DNA from 2 places in the Bradyrhizobium sp. HKCCYLRH2015 genome. Region 2 is predicted to be linked to the other one. Evidence: predicted binding sites of a transcription regulator. Region 2 holds the regulator's gene; the other holds the start of a gene.

Region 1 (9,471 bases), on a different contig from region 2:
CAACCAGCCGGATGCACAGCCGCAGTCGTTTCCGTTCGGCCACGTCTACGCGGTGACCGGGCGATCGCTGCTGGCCCTCGGCCTGTCCTCGGAGCAGCAGCCGATGCGCAGCCTGCGCCACGGCCTCGGCGCGCTGCTGGACATCGCGGAGGCGCCGCTGGGGTAGGGCGGCGACACAGCCCGGCGCCGGCTTGTCGTTCGCGGGATGTCGTGCAAAAGCTGTCCGGGTGAAACGCCCGGACAGAGGTCAAGAAAAGCTCAAATGCGCACCCATTCCATCGCCGCCATTCCCGCCGACGGCATCGGCCCCGAGGTCATCTCCGAAGGCGTCCGCGTGCTCGAGGCACTCGCCAAGCGCGCGGGCGACATCAGCTTCAACGTCAAGACCTTCGACTGGGGCTCGGACTACTACAGGAAGCACGGCGTGATGATGCCGGCCGACGGCCTCGCTGAACTCAAGACGTTCGATGCGATCTATTTCGGCGCGGTCGGCGCGCCCGACGTGCCCGATCACATCACGCTGTGGGGTCTGCGGCTGCCGATCTGCCAGGGGTTTGATCAGTACGCCAATGTGCGCCCGACCAAGATCCTGCCCGGCGTGGCCTCGCCGCTGCGCAATGTCGGCGTCGGCGATCTCGACTGGGTGATCGTGCGCGAGAATTCCGAGGGCGAATATGCCGGCATGGGCGGCCGCGCGCATCGCGGCCTGCCGGAGGAGGTGGGCACCGAGGTCGCGATCTTCACCCGCGTCGGCGTCGTCAGAATCATGCGCTACGCGTTCAAGCTGGCGCAGTCGCGGCCGCGCAAGTTCCTCACCGTCGTCACCAAGTCGAACGCTCAGCGCCATGGCATGGTGATGTGGGACGAGATCGCCGCCGAGGTCGCGCGCGAATTCCCCGACGTGAGCTGGGACAAGATGCTGGTCGATGCGATGACCGTGCGCATGACCCTGCAGCCGAAGAGTCTCGACACCATCGTCGCGACCAACCTTCACGCCGACATCCTCTCCGATCTCGCCGGCGCGCTCGCCGGCAGCCTCGGCGTCGCGCCGACCGGCAACATCGATCCGGAGCGGCGCTTCCCGTCGATGTTCGAGCCGATCCACGGCTCGGCGTTCGACATCACCGGCAAGGGCATCGCCAATCCGGTGGCGACGTTCTGGACCGGCGTGCAGATGCTCGAGCATCTCGGCGAGAGGGACGCGGCCGTGCGATTGATGGCGGCCGTGGAAAAGGTGTGTGCAGCCGGCATCCTGACGCCCGACGTGGGCGGCAAGGCGACGACCAAGGAGGTGACCGACGCCGTCATCGACGCGATCCACGGCTCCAACGTCTGAGGCGTGCCACTCTCTTGCACAGTTTCGGCGTGTTCCGCGTCGCGCTTGCAATGGACGCTGCGGGGCGTATATCAGCGCTTCCGCTGCGTCAGCGCATGCTAATCACATGCATGTCATGGTGACGCGAGACACGGACTTAAGTGGCCTGGGCTTCAGGAGAAAGGACACATCATGCGTCGTCACCGTCGAGCCAAGATCGTCGCGACTGTCGGTCCCGCGAGCAATTCTCCGGAGATGCTGAAAGCGCTGTTCCTCGCCGGTGTAGACACATTTCGTCTCAATTTCAGTCACGGCACGCAGGCCGATCACGCCAGGGTCCATGCCGCGGTCCGCGCCCTCGAGAAGGAGGTGCAGCGGCCAATCGGCATCTTGATGGATCTGCAGGGTCCGAAGATTCGTGTCGGCACGCTGCGCGACAAGAAGATCCAGGTCGAAGCCGGCGAGACGATTCGGTTTGTCCTCAACGGCACCGAGGGCGACAAGACGTCGATTCCGTTGCCGCATCCGGAGATCTTTGCGGCGGTCGCGCCCGGTCACGATCTTCTGATCGATGACGGCCGCGTGCGGGTGCGCGTCATGGGCCTCGGCGACGACTGGATCGAAGCCAAGGTGATCGTCGGCGGCGCGATCTCCAATCACAAGGGCGTCAATCTGCCGGGCACGATTCTGGAGCTGTCGCCGCTGACGGCCAAGGACCGCTCCGATCTTGCCTTTGGGCTCGACCTCGGCGTCGACTGGGTGGCGCTGTCGTTCGTGCAGAAGCCGTCCGACGTGCTGGAGGCGAGGGGCCTGATCAATGGCCGCGCCGGCATCATGTCCAAGATCGAGAAGCCGGCGGCGCTGGAGCGCATCGACGACATCATCCAGCTGTCGGACGCGATCATGGTCGCGCGCGGCGATCTCGGCGTCGAGATTCCCAACGAGGACGTGCCGGGCAAGCAGAAGGAGCTGGTGCGCGCCTGCCGGCTCGCGGTGAAGCCGGTGATCGTCGCGACGCAGATGCTGGATTCGATGGTCGCGACGCCGACGCCGACCCGCGCCGAGGTCTCCGACGTCGCGACCGCGATCTATGACGGCGCCGACGCGGTGATGCTGTCGGCGGAATCGGCCAGCGGGCAATACCCGCGCGAGGCGGTCGCGATGATGGACAGCATCATCAAGGCAACCGAGGGCCACAAGATGTACCGCTCCATCGTCGAGGCGACGCAGCCGGGCGAGGAGCAGACCGCACCGCATGCGGTGGCGACCGCCGCGGCCGACCTGGCGTCGGCGATCCACGCCAGGGCGATCGTGGCCTATACGTCGAGCGGAACTTCGGCCTCCCGCGTTGCGCGGAAGCGGCCGAGCCTGCCGATTCTGGCGATCACACCGAACGAGGACACCTCGCGGCGCATGTGCCTGTTGTGGGGCGCGCACAGCGTGCTGTCGCAGGACGTGCAGAACTACGAGGAAATGGTCGAGCGCGCGACCTTCTTTGCCATGCAGGAGGAGTTCGCGGAAGCCGGCGACCTGCTCGTCGTCGTCGCCGGCATCCCGTTCGCGCAGGCCGGCACCACCAACAATCTGCGCGTCGTCACTATGCCGAGATAGGAGGCCGATTTTCCCTGTTCGCGCCGCCCGCCTGTCGCCTGATTGTCGCACCGCGCTGGTATCGCGGGGCAGTGACGAAGGGCGTCGCGAGTCGTCGCACGAGCGGTGTCCGGTCGCGGTCCGGCGGGATGGGTTCTGCCGGTGCGGCCGTTCGTCATCGCAGTGTCATCAGGGGCTGTTAGGTGGGCGCGCATGGGACTTGAGACTGCTGGTGAAGAAAGCCCGGCTCGGCGCTTTCGGACGTTGTTCATCTCGGACGTTCATCTCGGAGCCCGCGGCTCGCAGGCCAATCTCCTGGTCGATTTCCTGCGGCACCATGATGCCGATACGATCTATCTGGTCGGCGACATCATCGACGGCTGGGCGCTCAAATCGAGCTGGCATTGGCCGCAGTCGCATAACGACCTGGTGCAGAAGATGCTGCGCAAGGCGCGCAAGGGCGCCAAGGTCGTTTACGTCCCCGGCAATCACGACGAGTTCCTGCGCGGCTACTACGGCACGCATTTCGGCGGCATCGACGTCGTCGAGAACATCGTGCACACCGGCACCGACGGCAAACGCTATCTCGTCATTCACGGCGACATTTTCGATCTGGTCGTGCAGAACGCGCGCTGGCTCGCCCATCTCGGCGACAAGGCCTATGATTTTGCGATCCAGATGAACCGGCTGGTCAACTTCTTCCGCCGCATGTTCGGCGTGCCCTATTGGTCGCTGTCGCAATGGGCCAAGCAGAAGGTCAAGAACGCGGTGAACTATATCGGCGCGTTCGAGACGGCACTGGCCTCCGAGGCGCGCCGGCATGGCGCTGACGGCGTGATCTGCGGCCACATCCATTGCGCCGTCATCCGCGACCAGGACGGCATCCGCTACATGAATTGCGGCGACTGGGTCGAAAGCTGCACGGCGCTGGTCGAGCACGAGGACGGCCGCTTCGAGATCCTCACCTGGACCGATCCGCAGCGGCAGCCGGCGCCGGTTCCGCAGCTGGCCGCCCGCGCCGCCTGACACCGGCTCCCTTGCCTCTCGGCAATCGGGCGCGGTAAAATCGGGGCATGACAGCTCATTCCCCGATCCTGCCCGTGACCGCCGCCGACATCGATGCGGCGGCACGCGTCCTTGCGCCCGTGGCCGTGCGGACCCCGCTGCTGCCGGCTCCCGTGCTCAGCGAGCGCTTCAAAGCGAACGTTTTCGTGAAGCCGGAGGTGCTGCAGCGGACCGGCTCGTTCAAGTTCCGCGGCGCCTACAACAAGCTGGCGTCGATCCCGCAAGCAGCGCGCGGCAACGGCGTCGTCGCATTCTCCTCCGGCAATCATGCGCAGGGCGTCGCCCATGCCGCCACATTGCTGGGCATGGACGCCACGATCGTGATGCCCTCGGATGCGCCGGCGGCCAAGCGCGAGCGCACCAAGGCGTTCGGCGCCGACGTCGTGCTCTATGATCGCGACCGCGAGGACCGCGAAGCGATCGCGCGCGACATCGCTGCAAAGCGCGGCTCGACGGTGGTGCCGCCCTATGACGATCCCTTCGTCATCGCAGGGCAGGGCACCGTCGGCCGCGAGATCGCCGACGACCTTGCTGCGCTCGGCCTGTCGCCGGATCTGGTGATTGTGCCTGCTTCCGGCGGCGGGCTGCTTGCCGGCGTCTCGACCGCGGTGAAGGCGCAGTTTCCGAGCACCCGGATGGTCGTGGCTGAGCCCAAGGGCTTCGACGACCATGCGCGCTCGCTGCGGGCCGGCCACCGCGAGGCCCACGATGCAAAGGGCCGAACCATCTGCGACGCGCTGATGGCGGCGATTCCCGGCGAGATCACCTTCGCGATCAACAGCCAACTTCTGTCGGCTGCGGTCGAGGCCTCGGATGAGGAGGTGGGGCGGGCGGTCGGCTTTGCCTTCCGGGAGCTGAAGCTCGTGGTCGAGCCCGGCGGGTCGGTCGGGCTCGCGGCATTGCTGGCCGGCCGGCTGGACGCGGCGGGCAAGACTGTGGTGATCGTGCTCTCCGGCGGCAATGTCGACGCTGAGCTCTACGCCCGGCTGATTGCCTGACGATCAAGCCTCAGCGAAAGCCGAGGCCGCCTCTTGCCGATCCTCCACCACCCATCCGCAGTCCGGACTGCGCGACGTGCGGCGCGCCCCGCGTCAGGCCGCCCTGCATCCCGCCTTGACCCCGCGCCATCGACGGATGCGACGCGTTGATGTTCGGCTTGAACGGTCCGGAATTGCCGGGGAAGGGACGCCGGACCTCGCGGGTGTCGAATGGCCGACCAGGACTGCGCTTCAGTGGGTCGCGCTGGATTTTCGTAGTCACGGGCGGATTTGCCGGCGGCATGATCCTGTCGCGCAATTTCGTCTGAGAGATCGGCCCGGGATCGACGACCTTGTTGGGAATCGCGTTGTTGACGGCATTGCCTTTCGTGACGACCGTGGGCGGCAGCGGCCCGCGCGGCGGCATGGTGGTGGTCGGCAGCTTCGGCTGCGGGATCTGGGCGCCCGGATTGAACGGTCGCGCGATCGGCGCCAGTTGCGGTGGCATGATGAGGCGGCTCGGTTGCAGCACGGGGATGGGCCGCGGCTGTCCCTGCAGCCGCAGCGCGACCGGCGCATATGGACTGTCGGCATAGGATTCACGGAAGCTCCGATAGGCGGCCGGCGAATTCGCCAGTACGGCCTCGTGCCACGCCGCGGCCTGCACGAGGCCGGCGAGCAGGGCGCGGATGCGGTCGGCGAGCGGATCGCGCGGATACATCGCGATGAACTCGCGATAATATTGCGGACGGTTCTCCGACAGCACGTAGTCATAGGCCTGCCGCACGGACCGGCTGGGCAGGTTGGCCGCCATCTGGATCACCGGCGCATTCTCGGCAGGGCGCGCGGCCGCGACCAGCGTATCCCCGAAGAAGGTGAAATCGCCGGTGAGCGAAGAGCTTTCCCACGGCGTCTGCCGGCCGTCGGTGGTCTGGTTGACCTGCAGACGGATGCGCTTGAACAATTGCTCGATCGGCAGGTTCGGCTGTCGCGCGAGGTTGAGGAAGGCCTGCGCATAAGGGCTGTGCTCGCCGCGGCCGTCGAGCGCCTCCGCGCCGGGCGAGGTCGAGTATCCGAGGATGGAGCCGTTCGGCGCGTCGACGATGGCAAGTCCGCGTCCGGCATCGTTGATGGCAGGGAATGGATTGTTGCGGCAGGCGTCCAGTACGACGATCCGCATGCGGCTCGGGATGGCGTCGAGCGTCGCCATCAGATCCACCAGCCGGATGGTCCCCGTCGTCAGGTCGGAGGGCGCCGAGATGCGGGCATCGATCGGGATCAGATAGTTCTCGCCCGCGAGCTGAACCCCATGGCCGGCGTAGTAGACCATTGCCACGGTATTCGGGCCGTGTGCTGCCACCCGGCTCGAAAAATCCTCCACGACCTTGAGCATCTCGTTCTGCGTCAGGTCGGTCGCCGTGATCACCTCGAAGCCGGCCGAGTTCAACAGCTTGGCAACAGCATGGGCGTCGTTGTCCGGGTTCTCCAGCGGCGGCGCGTTCTGATAGCTCGCATTGCCGATCACGAGCGCGACGCGTGGCTCGGCTCCTTGAGGGATCGCGGCGAGCGTGTTGCTCTCCCTTGCCGGTGAGGGAGCTGCCAGCGCGCGCGGTGGCGTGTGAAGGGTGTCGAGCTCACTGCCGGCGGCGAACGCCGAGCCCGGGCCGACCCAGGCCATCAGGCCCAGCAGCGCGGACATGAGCAGGGATTTCCAGGCGGACGTTACAGCGCGAAATTTCGGAACGGACACGGCGTTCTCCTCAAGCATGCGCAAAGCGAATGGCTTGAGAAGCAGGCTACGCAGATCACGCAGTGGCGTACGTGATCCGCGTCACCCATCAACGCGGCACCCTTGGTGCTCAGTGATCGAGGTTCAACAGGAGGTGGCCGAGATGCTCTCGGCCTACGAGAAGAATGCGATCTTCTCAGGCTGGGTCATGCGACGGATCGGTGCCAGCGAGTCATTGGCGGGCGCCTGTGGCCGCTGCAGAAGGCCGTTCGACAGGAGTGTCGATCCCAGCGACGGCTCGTAGGCAGGCTTGGGCATCGCGGATGCGCTGGTGCTGTGAGCCGCGGCAGCGGTCGGGCGGACCTGCTGGCTCGGCGCAACGTCGGCCTGCGGGGCCGCTGCGGGAGATTGAGCTGCGACCGCAGCCGCCACGGCGGCCAGGGTCTCGATGGTGATCGCCTCCGGAAGCGGTGGCGATACGGGCGCGCTGGGGATTGGCGCCGGGACTGGAGGCGATGCCATGCGCGGGGCCGCCGTGGGCGGGGCCGGCATCGGAGGGGCAGACATCGACGGGGCAGACACCGGCGGGGCAGACACCGGCGGGGCAGGCATCGTGGGCGCAGCCGGAGCCGGCGCCGCCGTGGCAACCGGGGCTTCTGCCGTGGTCAGCACGAGATCCGGCTCCGACGGCGCTGTCTCGCTGAAGCTCGCGACGATGTCGTCGTCGACCGAGGTCGGCTCCTCAATGTCGAAGCCGAGCGTCCTGACCCGGCTGAACTCCTCGTCGTCGATCGGGTCGAGGACACCCATCTCCGCCGCGACCAATTCCAGAATAGCTTCGTCTTCGGCTTCTGCGGCGGCGGCGTCATCCAGGGCCGCCGCGGCGTGCTGCTCGATCTCGAGCAGGGCTTCGTCCACCGACGGCTCCGTCGCAGCTTCCGGGGGCTGCACCACTGCCGCAGTTTCGGCGTCAACGATCCTGGCGTCGACTGCTGCGGCCGCCACGATCACAGCGTCATCAGCCGAGGAGGTCTCAACCACTTCCATCGCGGCCACCGCCGCAACGAGCGGAATGGCGATCTCGAGCGCTGCCTGGGACGCCTCGCTCTGTTCCGGTGCAGGCTCCGGCTCCGAGACCACCATCTCGGCGGACGGACTTGATGCGACATCAGGCGCTGGCGAAGCGGCGGCCTCGGCCGCCGGACTGATCTCGTCGGCCGCAGGCGGAACGCTCGCTTTCTCCGCCTCGAGCTCCTTCAGCCGCGTCTTGATGATCTCGAACGCCGCAAGCAGCGCGACCTTGGGGTCGGCGCTCGCAAGCTGATCGCAGGCGGCCTCGATCGATGTCACCTGCGAATCGATCAGGTCACAGATCCGGGAATCGGCGCCGATCTCGCGCCAGCGCCAGGAAATCTCCTTGATGATTCGGATGCCCTTGCGCACCGGCGCCAGGTTCTGCTCGAGGGCCATGCGGTCGACCGCAGAGGCGGCGGCCAATGCGGCGTCTTCGACCGTGGCGCGGATCGCGGCGAGCGCTTCGGGCAGCGCCTTGCTGTCCGCCTGCTCGAATTCCTGCTGCTGCTGACGCTGCGAGGCAAGAGCGTGCTCGATGCGGGCGACGGCGTCGAGCACCATGCTGGTGTCAGCATTGCGGTTGCGCTTGGCATATTCACCGAGGAACCAGCGGCCTCGGGACGTCTCCATGAAGGCGTCGCGGATCGCCTCGTAATCGGCCTCGTTCGGCTGAGCCGCACGGGCGGATATCGGCGAGAGGGCGAAGACTTCATCGACCATGGCAAACCTATCGCGCACATTGCTGCGCGTTGGCATAACGATCACCATGATATTGATCGAATCGCAATTGAATTGATGCCACTGTCCCGACAAATCTCCACCACATCGCCGGTATTGTCGCGCCGATTCGCGGACAGGTTGGGGCTGTTCTATGGCGCGGTGTTCATGCTGTCGGGCACGCATCTGCCGTTCTTTCCCGTATGGCTACGGGCGATCGGGCTGGATGCCGCATGGATTGGCGTCATCATTGCGGTTCCCGCCGTAACCCGCTTCACCGTCCTGCCGCTGATCACTGCGGTCGCCGAGCGCCGGCAGGCCCTGCGCACCGCGATGGGGCTGGCCACCTTCGCAACGGCATCGGGCTTTGTGGTTCTTGCCTTCCAGCGCGAACCCTGGCTGGTATTCCTGGTCTACGTGGCGACCTGCTGCCTATGGACACCCGTTGTCCCGCTGACGGACGCCTATGCGCTTCGTGGCGTGATGAGCTATGGCCTGAACTACGGTCGCCTGCGGCTGTGGGGATCGGCGGCCTTCATCGCTGGAACGCTGCTGTGCGGCGGGCTGGCCGATCTCGCGCCGTCGTCCGAGCTGATCTGGATCATCGTCTCGGTTGCGCTGTGCGGTGCGGCAAGCAGCCTGCTGCTGCAGGCGCTGCCGCCCTTGCCGCAAGGCGCCGGCCCGTCCCGGGACGGCCGCAGTCTGCTGGGCAATCCGAGCTTCCTCTGCATCATCGCAGCTTCGGCGCTGATTCAGGCCAGCCATGCGGCCTACTACACGTTCTCCGCCATCGAGTGGAAGGCGCAGGGCTTCAGCGGGCTGACCATCGCTTGGCTCTGGACCATGGGCGTGCTCGCCGAGATCGTCGTGTTTGCCCTGTCGCCACGGTTCACGCTGGCGCCCGCCAGCCTGGTCATGATCGGTGCGATGGCGGCCGTGCTGCGCTGGAGCCTCACGGCGCAGGAGCCGCATGCGGCGGGGCTCGCGGCGGTCCAGATCAGCCA
Region 2 (9,471 bases):
AGCAGCCCGATTTCGCTGGCGGTGTCGAAGCCCAGGCCGAACAGGAAGCCGAGCGGGTACATGTGCCAGGCGCGGGACACGACGCGGAGCACCGGCCGCAGCAGACGAATGAGCAGGCCCCGCCCGGCGCTACCGGCGGCATCCATGTCGGAATGGGGGTGGGATGGGCGGCGCCAGAGGTTCACGAACAGCACCAGATTCGCGAAGGCGATCAGCAGCAGGAAGCCTGCGGAGACCGAGGTGCCGATGGTGCCGCCGATCGCACGGATGGCGCTGTCCTCACTCAACAGATCTGCGCCGGCCACCAGGCTCACCACGATGGTGGCGATGACGACGACGCTGGAATGGCCGAGCGCAAAATAGAGGCCGGCGGCGCGCGGGGCGCGACCGTCCTGCACGAGCTTCCGCACCACATTGTCGATCGCCGCGATGTGGTCCGCATCGACGGCATGGCGCAGTCCGAGCAGCCAGGCCAGCATCGCGGTGCCGACGATGGCGGGCCGGTCGGCGTAGAGCGCGAATGCCCAGGCCCAGGCCACCGCATTGGCCGCGACCAGCCCAGCGACGAGCGCAACGGTCCTGCCGGGCTGCGACCGCCACCACAGCAGCCGCGGGGCACGAGGATGATCAATTGGAACAATCGTCATACTCGAACTATAGCAAGAGCCAGGCCAGTTCGGTAAAGCCCCGCTGCAGGCGAAAGCTACAGGAAAAAATCGGCTGCACTTGCCGGATCGCCCGCTCGCTTGGCAACCCGCTATCCAGTCGCGCACAGATCGTGACCAGCGGCGGGACCTCTCTCGTCCCCTCCCCCTTCACCGCGCCGAGGCACTCTGCGCCGCAATCTCGCGCCGCACGACCGCCTCGAACTGGCTGGCGGGCGCGGCGAACATCAGCCGGGTCTCCTCGTGGAACGCCGAGAAGATGCCGACAACGGTCGGCTGCCCGCCGACCTCGGCCAGGATCGGCGAGCCCGAATAGCCGAAATTGGCGAGGCAATGCACCGTCAGCAGCCGGGCATCGCTGGTCATGCCGGCGCTGCAATTGCGCTGGCCGGTCGGCGAATAGCGCCGCTCCTGGCCGTAGCCGATCTCGGAAATGGCGCCAGCCTTGGTCGCAGCCTGCAGTTCCTCGCGCGTCAGCGCCTTGACCGCGACCGGCTTCGACGGCAGCGCATCCTTCAGCACGATCAGCGCCCAATCGGCGGGCGAGCGGTCGAGCGACCATCTGTCGTGCCGGGTCGGGACGAAGTCCGGCGCCACGATCAGCTTGTCGGCGACCGACGATGCCGCCGGCGTGCCCCTGTTCATGCCGGCCAGGAAGCGGACATTGCCGGGGCTGACCTGCGCGACGCCGTTGAACACGCAATGCGCGGCGGTGAGCACGACGCGCGGCGCGACCAGAGTGCCGGTGCACCAGCCGCCGGTCGAGTATTGCGCGACGGTGACGACGCCGATCGACGACGCCGGCCACGAGGTGGGATCGACGACCTCGCCGATGTGGCGGTCGAGCCCGAGCAGTTGCTCCGGACGCGGAGCGGCGACGCCCGCCTCCGCCGATTCCGGCTTCGGCCGCCAGGCCGCAATGGCGCTCTGGGCCTGGACGCGCTGCGGCTCGGTCAGCTTGACCCGCTGCACGTCGCGGCCGGCCGATCGCACGCCGCTGCGACCCGCCATCACCAGCCAGGCGTAGCCCTGCACGACGTCCTGCTTCACGCCGCGACCGTCCAGCAGCATCAGGCCCAGCATGTATTGCGACTGGGCGAAGCCCTGCGCTGCCGCGCGGCTGAACCAGCGGCCGGCTTCGCCATAATTGCTCGCGACACCTTCGCCGTTGACATAGGCGATGCCGAGATAATGCTGGGCGACGGCGAGGCCCTGATCGGCGGCCTTGCGATACCACGCCAGCGCCTCGGCGGGGTTGCGCGGTTGGCCCCAGCCGAAGGCCTCCATGAAGCCGACGTCGAACTGCGCCCGCGCATCGCCCTTGGCGGCCAGCGGCAGCAGGCGGCGCATCGCCGCGGCGTGCTGTCCGTTTCCCGCCGCGGCGACCGCGTCTTCGAGCTCGGCGGCCGCGGCGCCCGCCGCGCTGCCGAGCAGGACGGCTAGAGATATGATGATGGTCTTGATCAAGGGCGTCCGCTGGGACCGAAACATCGTGACGGGCCACGAAGCAGACACGATCAAGACGGCGGCGGCGTGGCGGAAAGCGGACCACGATCTTCTCAATCGGGCTCCTTCGCGCCTCACACCTGCTTCGTCCTCACGCCCGATCGCCCCTTACACCTGCTCGCTCTTGGCGAAGCGATCATCGAGCGCATAGCCGGCGCCGCGCACGGTGCGGATCGGGTCCTGCTCGCGGCCCGGATTGAGCAGCTTGCGCAGGCGGCCGATATGGACGTCGACCGTGCGCTCGTCGATATAGATGTCGCGGCCCCAGACGCTGTCGAGCAGCTGCTCACGGCTGAACACGCGGCCGGGATGCTCCAGGAAAAACTCGAGCAGGCGGTATTCGGTCGGGCCGAGATCGATCGGCCGTCCCGAGCGCGCCACGCGGCGCTTCTCGCGGTCGAGCTCGATGTCGCCATAGGACAGCACGGTCGCCAGCCGCTCCGGGCTCGCCCGCCGCAGCAGGCCCTTCACGCGCGCCAGCAGCTCCGGCACCGAGAACGGCTTGACGATGTAGTCGTCGGCGCCGGTCGCGAGGCCGCGCACGCGCTCGCTCTCCTCGCCGCGCGCGGTGAGCATGATGATCGGCAATTGCCGGGTCTCGGACCGCGCCCGCAGGCGGCGGCACAGCTCGATGCCGGACAGGCCCGGCAGCATCCAGTCGAGCACGACGAGATCGGGAACGCGCTCCTTCAGCCGTGTGTCGGCCTCGTCTCCGCGCGCCACCGTCTCGACCTCGTAGCCTTCGGCCTCGAGGTTGTAGCGCAGGAGCGTCGTCAGCGCCTCCTCGTCCTCCACCACCAGAATTCGGGCGCCCATGTCAGAACCGTCTCTCTCAGTTGCCGGGGATCGTCGTCGCGAAGCTCGTCATGTCGCCCTTCGGGCGCTTGTCCATGATCTGCTGGCCTTCGATCATATAGAAGACGGTCTCCGCGATGTTGGTCGCGTGATCGCCGATGCGCTCGATGTTCTTGGCGCAGAACATCAGATGGATGCAGAACGAGATGTTGCGCGGATCCTCCATCATGTAGGTCAGGAGTTCGCGGAACAGCGAGGTGCAGATGGCGTCGACCTCCTCGTCGCCCTTCCACACCGTCATCGCCGCCGGCAAATCGTGCGCGGCATAGGCGTCCAGCACCGTCTTGACCTGCGACTGCACCAGGTCGGTCATGTGCTCGAGCCCGCGGATCAGCTTGAGCGGATGGAAGTCGCTCTCCAGCGCCGCGACGCGCTTGCCGATGTTCTTGGCGAGATCGCCGATGCGCTCCAGATCGGTGGCGACCCGCATCGCACCGACGATCTCGCGCAGGTCGACCGCCATCGGCTGTCGCCGGGCGATGGTAAGAACGGCGCGCTCCTCGATGATGCGCTGCAGCTTGTCGACCTCGGCGTCGGTGGCGACCACCTTCTGGCCGAGTGCGATGTCGCGCCGCACCAGCGCACCGACGGAATCGACGATCAGACGCTCGGCGAGGCCGCCCATTTCCGACACCAGCCGGGTGAGATCCTGCAGATCGCTGTCGAACGCCTTGGCGGTATGTTCACTGGCCATGATGATCTCCTGAAGTCAATGTCGTCGGCGTCAGCCGAACCGGCCGGTGATGTAATCCTGGGTCCGCCGATCGCTCGGCGAGGTGAAGATCTTGCTGGTGTCGTCGAACTCGATCAGCTCGCCGAGATACATGAAGGCGGTCTTGTCGGAGACGCGCGCCGCCTGCTGCATGTTATGCGTCACGATGGCGATCGTATAGTTTTCGGCGAGCTCCTGGATCAGCTCCTCGACCTTGGCGGTCGAGATCGGATCGAGCGCCGAGCACGGCTCGTCGAACAGGATCACCTCCGGCCGGACCGCCACGGTGCGCGCAATGCACAGCCGCTGCTGCTGGCCGCCTGACAGCGACAGGCCCGAAGCGTTGAGCTTGTCCTTGACCTCGTTCCACAACGCGCCGCCGCGCAGTGCCTTCTCGACCCGGTCGTCCATCTCCGACTTGGAGATCTTCTCATACAGCCGGATGCCGAAGGCGATGTTCTCGTAGATCGTCATCGGGAACGGCGTCGGCTTCTGGAACACCATGCCGACCCGGGCCCGCAGCAGGTTGAGGTCGAGCTTGGGATCGAGGATGTTGGTGTTGTCCAGCATGAGCTGGCCAACGGCGCGCTGGCCCGGGTAGAGATCGTACATCCGGTTGAAGATGCGCAGCAGGGTCGACTTGCCGCAGCCGGACGGGCCGATGAACGCGGTGACGCGGTTGGTCCCCAGCGACAGGTTGATGTTCTTCAGCGCGTGGTGATCGCCGTAATAGAAGTTCAGGTTGCGCGCGGTCACCTTGGCGGGGGCTTCCGGCAAAACCTTGCCGTTCAGCGCGGCGGGATTGGGCTGGCTGACGGATACGGACAGGTCGGTCATTTTGCGTTCCTCTCGGCGCCGAGAATGCGTGCACTGACATTCAGGGCGAGCACGGCCAGAGTGATCAGAAGGGCTCCGCTCCAGGCCAGCTGCTTCCAATAGGCATAGGGGCTCTGGACGAAGTTGTTGATGGTGACGGGCAGGTTGGCCATCGTCTTGGAGAGGCTGAGGCTCCAGAACTGGTTCGACAGCGCAGTGAACAGCAAGGGCGCGGTCTCGCCGGCGACGCGGGCGGTGGCCAGCAGCACGCCGGTGATCAGGCCCGAGCGCGCCGCGCGATAGGCGATGCGCCGGATCACCAGCGATCGCGGCAGGCCGAGCGCCGAGGCCGCCTCACGCAGCGGGTTGGGCACCAGCAGCAGCATGTCCTCGGTGGTGCGCAGCACCACGGGGATGACAATGACCGCCAGCGCCAGCGAGCCTGCGAGCGCCGAGAAGCCGCCCATCGGCACCACGACAGCGCCATAGATGAACAGGCCGATGATGATCGAGGGCGCCGACAGCAGGATGTCGTTGATGAAGCGGATCACCGAGGTCAGGCGGTCGTTGCGGCCGTACTCCGCCAGATAGGTGCCGGCGAACAGGCCGAGCGGCGCGCCGATGCCGACGCCGATGACCGTCATGATCAGAGAGCCGACGATGGCATTGCGCAGGCCGCCTTCGCTCGAGCCCGGCGGCGGGGTGTCGGCGGAAAACACTTGCAGGCTGAGGCCGGCGAGGCCGTTATAGAACAGCGTGAACAGGATCAGCGCCAGCCAGGTGACGCCGAACAGCGCGGCGGCGACGCAGAGGCCGCGGATCACGATGTCCCTGCGGCGTCGGCGCGCATAGATCGGATTGACCGGCGTATCGGCGGTGAGCGAATCTGCGCTGGACATGGCTTATTTTCCCGCCTTTGCTTGGAGCCGCATGAGCATCAGGCGCGCGCTCGCCAGCACGAAGAAGGTGAGCACGAAGAGCAGCAGGCCGAGTAGGATCAGGCTCGACTGGTGCAGGCCGTCGCTCTCCTGGAACTCAGAGGCAATGGCGGCCGAGATCGTGGTGCCCGGCGCGAAGATCGACGATGAGATCCGGAACGAGTTGCCGATGATGAAGGTCACCGCCATCGTTTCGCCGAGCGCACGACCCAGCGCCAGCATGACGCCGCCGATGACGCCGACACGGGTGTAGGGAATGACGACGCTGCGCACGACCTCCCAGGTGGTGCAGCCGACCCCGTAGGCCGCTTCCTTCAGCACCGGCGGGACGGTCTTGAACACGTCGACCGAGATCGAGGTGATGAAGGGCAGCACCATGATCGCCAGGATCAGCGAGGCGTTGAACAGACTGAGATAGGACGGCGGACCGGCGAAGATGTCCTGCAGCACCGGGATGCCAGAGCAGAGATTGATCATGAACGGCTGGAACGTGTAGGCCAGGAACGGGCCCAGAACGAAAAAGCCCCACATGCCGTAGATGATCGAGGGAATGCCGGCGAGCAGCTCGATCGCAATGCCGATCGGACGGCGCAGCCATTGCGGGCACAGCTCGGTGAGGAAGATCGCAATGCCGAGACCCACCGGAATCGCGATCAGCATCGCGATGAAGGACGTGACCAGGGTGCCGTAGATCGGGCCGAGCGCCCCGAGCACCGGCGGATCGGCCGACGGCGCCCAGCGCCGCGTCCACAGGAATTCGAAGCCGTAGGCCTTCATCGCCGGCCAGGCGCCGATGATGAGAGAGATGATGATGCCGCCGAGGATCAACAGAACCGAGATCGCGGCGAGCCGGGTGATCCAGTAAAAGGTGACGTCGCCAAGCTTGAAGGCACTGAGCGCGCGCGCCCGGTCGTAGGGCCCGGCAGCAGCCGCGATGTCGCCGACTTCGGTCTGAACCGCCATCTCTGCCAATTCCGCCCCCTGTTCCTTGGACACGCCTCAACCCCGGTAGCACCCCTCCCCCGGCGGCCGGGAGAGGGGAATTTTCGATACGTCCAGCTCAGCTCTTGATGTCGGCAGACCAGGTCTTCTCGATCAGCTTCACGACGCTGTCGGGCATCGGGATGTAGTCGAGCTCCTCGGCCATCTTGCCACCCTTCTCGAACGACCACTTGAAGAACTTGATCGCCTCGGCGGACGCGGCCTTGTCGGTCGGCTCCTTGTGCATCAGGATGAAGGTCGCGGCCGTCATCGGCCAGGACTTGTCGCCGGGCTGGTTGGCGAGGATCACGTAGTAGCCGGGGGCCTTGGTCCAATCGGCATTCGCGGCGGCGGCCTGGAAGGCCTCGACGGTCGGCTGCACGGTCTTGCCGGCCTTGTTCACCATGGCCGTGTAGGTCAGCTTGTTCTGCTTGGCATAGGCGTACTCGACATAGCCGATCGAGTTCTTGGTCTGGCCGATGTTGCCGGACACGCCTTCGTTGCCCTTGGCGCCGACGCCGACCGGCCACTCGACCGCGGTGTTGAAGCCGATCTTGCTCTTCCAGTCGGCGCTCGCCTCGGAGAGATAATAGGTGAAGTTGAAGGTCGTGCCCGAGCCGTCGGAGCGGCGGACCACGGCGATCGCATCGCTCGGCAGCTTGACGCTGGGGTTCAGCTTCTTGATCGCGGCGTCATCCCACTTGGTGATCTTGCCGAGATAGATGTTGGCGAGCGTCTCGCCGTCCAGCACCATCTCGCCCGGTTTCACGCCCTCGAGGTTGACGACCGGCACGATGCCGCCCATCACCATCGGCCACTGCACCAGGCCATCCTTCTCGAGCTGCTCGGCCTTGAGCGGCGCGTCGGTGGCGCCGAAGGTCACGGTCTTGGCCTGGATCTGCTTGATGCCGCCGCCGGAACCGATCGACTGGTAGTTCAGACCGTTGCCGGTCTCCTTCTTGTAGGCGTCGGCCCACTTCGAATAGATCGGGAACGGGAACGTCGCGCCCGCGCCGGTGATGTCGGCAGCAAATGCCGACGTCGATGCGGCGACCAAGCCGGCAGCGACGATAGCTTTGACGAAATTCATAGCTGGTCTCCATGCTCGGGAAGCGAAGCGCCATCTGCGCCCGATTGCGCTTCCCCGGCCGCTTTACGGGGCCTCAGTGTGGCTTTTATAAAGGTTCGATGACAGTCGGATGACAGTCACAAGCCGTTGATAATTCTTGATATTTAGAATTTGACCCGAGTTTTTACGGAGCGCGGGCGGGGTTTCATGCGGGCCTCCGCCCCTCGCCGTTTGCGAGCACTGCTCAACGAGATTGGAGGACCCGGCGATGCCGCGCACAACCTCATCGACCCCATGCGGCCGCTGCGCCCGACGTGGAAGTTGCCACAAGGGGCCGCCAAATCATCGGTGTCGTTCCAGGCAAGGTCGGCGACGGGAAGCGGTGACGGCCGCCGACCCGGGACCCGCTCCGCAGCGGTTGTGGCCTGGCGGCCGGTCCATCATCGTGCCTCGAACTCCTCCCTGGGGTTATGGATCCCGGATCTGCGCGCGCTTTGCGCGCTTGTCCGGGACGACAGCGGAAAGGTTGGTTGGCCGCTCCGCCGCCTCATGACACGCGTCATCGCGCCCCACGGCACACCGTGCCCGAGGTGATGCATCGATCATATCGCCCTGAAACGAGAGGGCGCGAGGAAGGCCGGACCTCGGCTGAGGCCCGTGGCCCGCCTGCTCAAAAGAATGCAGGCGGCAGGTACCACAGGTACAGCCGGACAGACCCGGCCTTCCCCGCGCGATGGCTTTACGGTGTCCTTCGTGCTCTTGTGTGTTCGAAACCTGCCAGAATGTGCGAACGGGCGGTTCTGACCAACCGCCCGTCGCTGGATCTGAGCCCGATCGTGCTCAAAGGCCCTAGAGCCTGTCGGGGAGCGTGGGACAGGTCCGGTGTCTTCCTTCAACCCGAACAGTTGCACGGGCTTCGAGCCCGCACCTTGCAAGGAAGGGAGCTGGATGATGGCACAGAATGATCTCGTTGTCGCGGGTGTCGATGTCGCCAAGGATAAGGTCGATGCTTGTACCCGAGCGCCCGGGTCCAAGCAGATGTTTGAAAGGACGAAGGAAGGCCAGCGCGACTTCGTGGCGTGGCTGCGCCGGCACGGCGTCACCAAGGTCGTGATGGAGGCCAGCGGCGGCTACGAGCGGGAGTGGGCCAAACTGGTGCGAGCCGCCAAGATCGACGTTCGTATCGTCGATCCAAAGCGGGTGCGGAGCTTCGCTCAATCGGCCGGGCGCCTGGCCAAGAACGACAGTATCGATGCGGACACGATCGCCTGGTTCGCCGAGACCTTCAACGAAGCTGCGGTGCAAGCCTACGATGCCGCCCGAGAGAAGCTTCAGCAGATGGTCAATGTGCGCCAAGCGACGAAAGATATGCTGGTCAGACTGAAGAACCAGGGCGAGCATAAATTGCCTGTAGAAGTACAGCGTCTGCATACGCGCATCGCCAAGGCGATCAGCGCCGAGCTGGCCGAGCTCGAGGCAGAGATCTCCGCCCTGATCGAAAGCACGCCGCATTTTGCGGAGCTCGCCGAGATCATCGAAAGCGTTCCGGGCATCGGCCGCACGACGTGTGCTACGCTGATAGCAACCATGCCGGAGCTCGGCCAGACCAGCGACAAAGCCGTCGCGGCGCTGCTGGGTGTTGCGCCGTACGATGATGACAGTGGCCGGCGTCGCGGGGATCGGCACGTCAAGGGCGGACGCCGCAGAACTCGCAACACATTCTACATGGCCTGCGTGGGCGCCGCGACGCGGTGCAATCCAGTCCTGAAGGCCTTCTACGAGCGCCTGCTCGCCCAAGGTAAGTTGAAGAAGGTCGCGCTGACCGCCTGCATGCGCAAGCTGATCTGCATTCTCAACGTCATGGTCAAACGCTGCCAAAAGTGGAATCCGGCGCTCCACGTTGTGAACGGGTCGAGCGCCTCATAGCCG

The links. The regulator PhoB, encoded in region 2, activates phosphate uptake and scavenging genes when phosphate is short. The targets are predictions, from matches to a motif close to TGTCATNNANCTGTCAT.
Region 1: the regulator PhoB is predicted to act here: its motif matches at 3,079-3,095, upstream of ACQR1H_RS28085 (UDP-2,3-diacylglucosamine diphosphatase).

What each region holds. Positions count from the first base shown of each region.
Region 1 covers NZ_JBNPUO010000011.1:316,866-326,336, forward strand. The annotation lists gene glgX (glycogen debranching protein GlgX) at 1-166, shown strand, start outside; gene ACQR1H_RS28075 (tartrate dehydrogenase) at 263-1,336, shown strand; gene pyk (pyruvate kinase) at 1,508-2,926, shown strand; gene ACQR1H_RS28085 (UDP-2,3-diacylglucosamine diphosphatase) at 3,119-3,931, shown strand; gene ACQR1H_RS28090 (threonine ammonia-lyase) at 3,979-4,968, shown strand; gene ACQR1H_RS28095 (caspase family protein) at 4,979-6,697, opposite strand; gene ACQR1H_RS28100 (hypothetical protein) at 6,851-8,470, opposite strand; gene ACQR1H_RS28105 (MFS transporter) at 8,546-9,471, shown strand, end outside.
Region 2 covers NZ_JBNPUO010000002.1:525,504-534,974, reverse strand. The annotation lists gene ACQR1H_RS06550 (HoxN/HupN/NixA family nickel/cobalt transporter) at 1-647, opposite strand, end outside; gene ACQR1H_RS06545 (trypsin-like serine protease) at 816-2,132, opposite strand; gene phoB (phosphate regulon transcriptional regulator PhoB) at 2,280-2,987, opposite strand; gene phoU (phosphate signaling complex protein PhoU) at 3,004-3,720, opposite strand; gene pstB (phosphate ABC transporter ATP-binding protein PstB) at 3,751-4,575, opposite strand; gene pstA (phosphate ABC transporter permease PstA) at 4,572-5,453, opposite strand; gene pstC (phosphate ABC transporter permease subunit PstC) at 5,457-6,455, opposite strand; gene pstS (phosphate ABC transporter substrate-binding protein PstS) at 6,553-7,563, opposite strand; gene ACQR1H_RS06510 (IS110 family transposase) at 8,494-9,468, shown strand.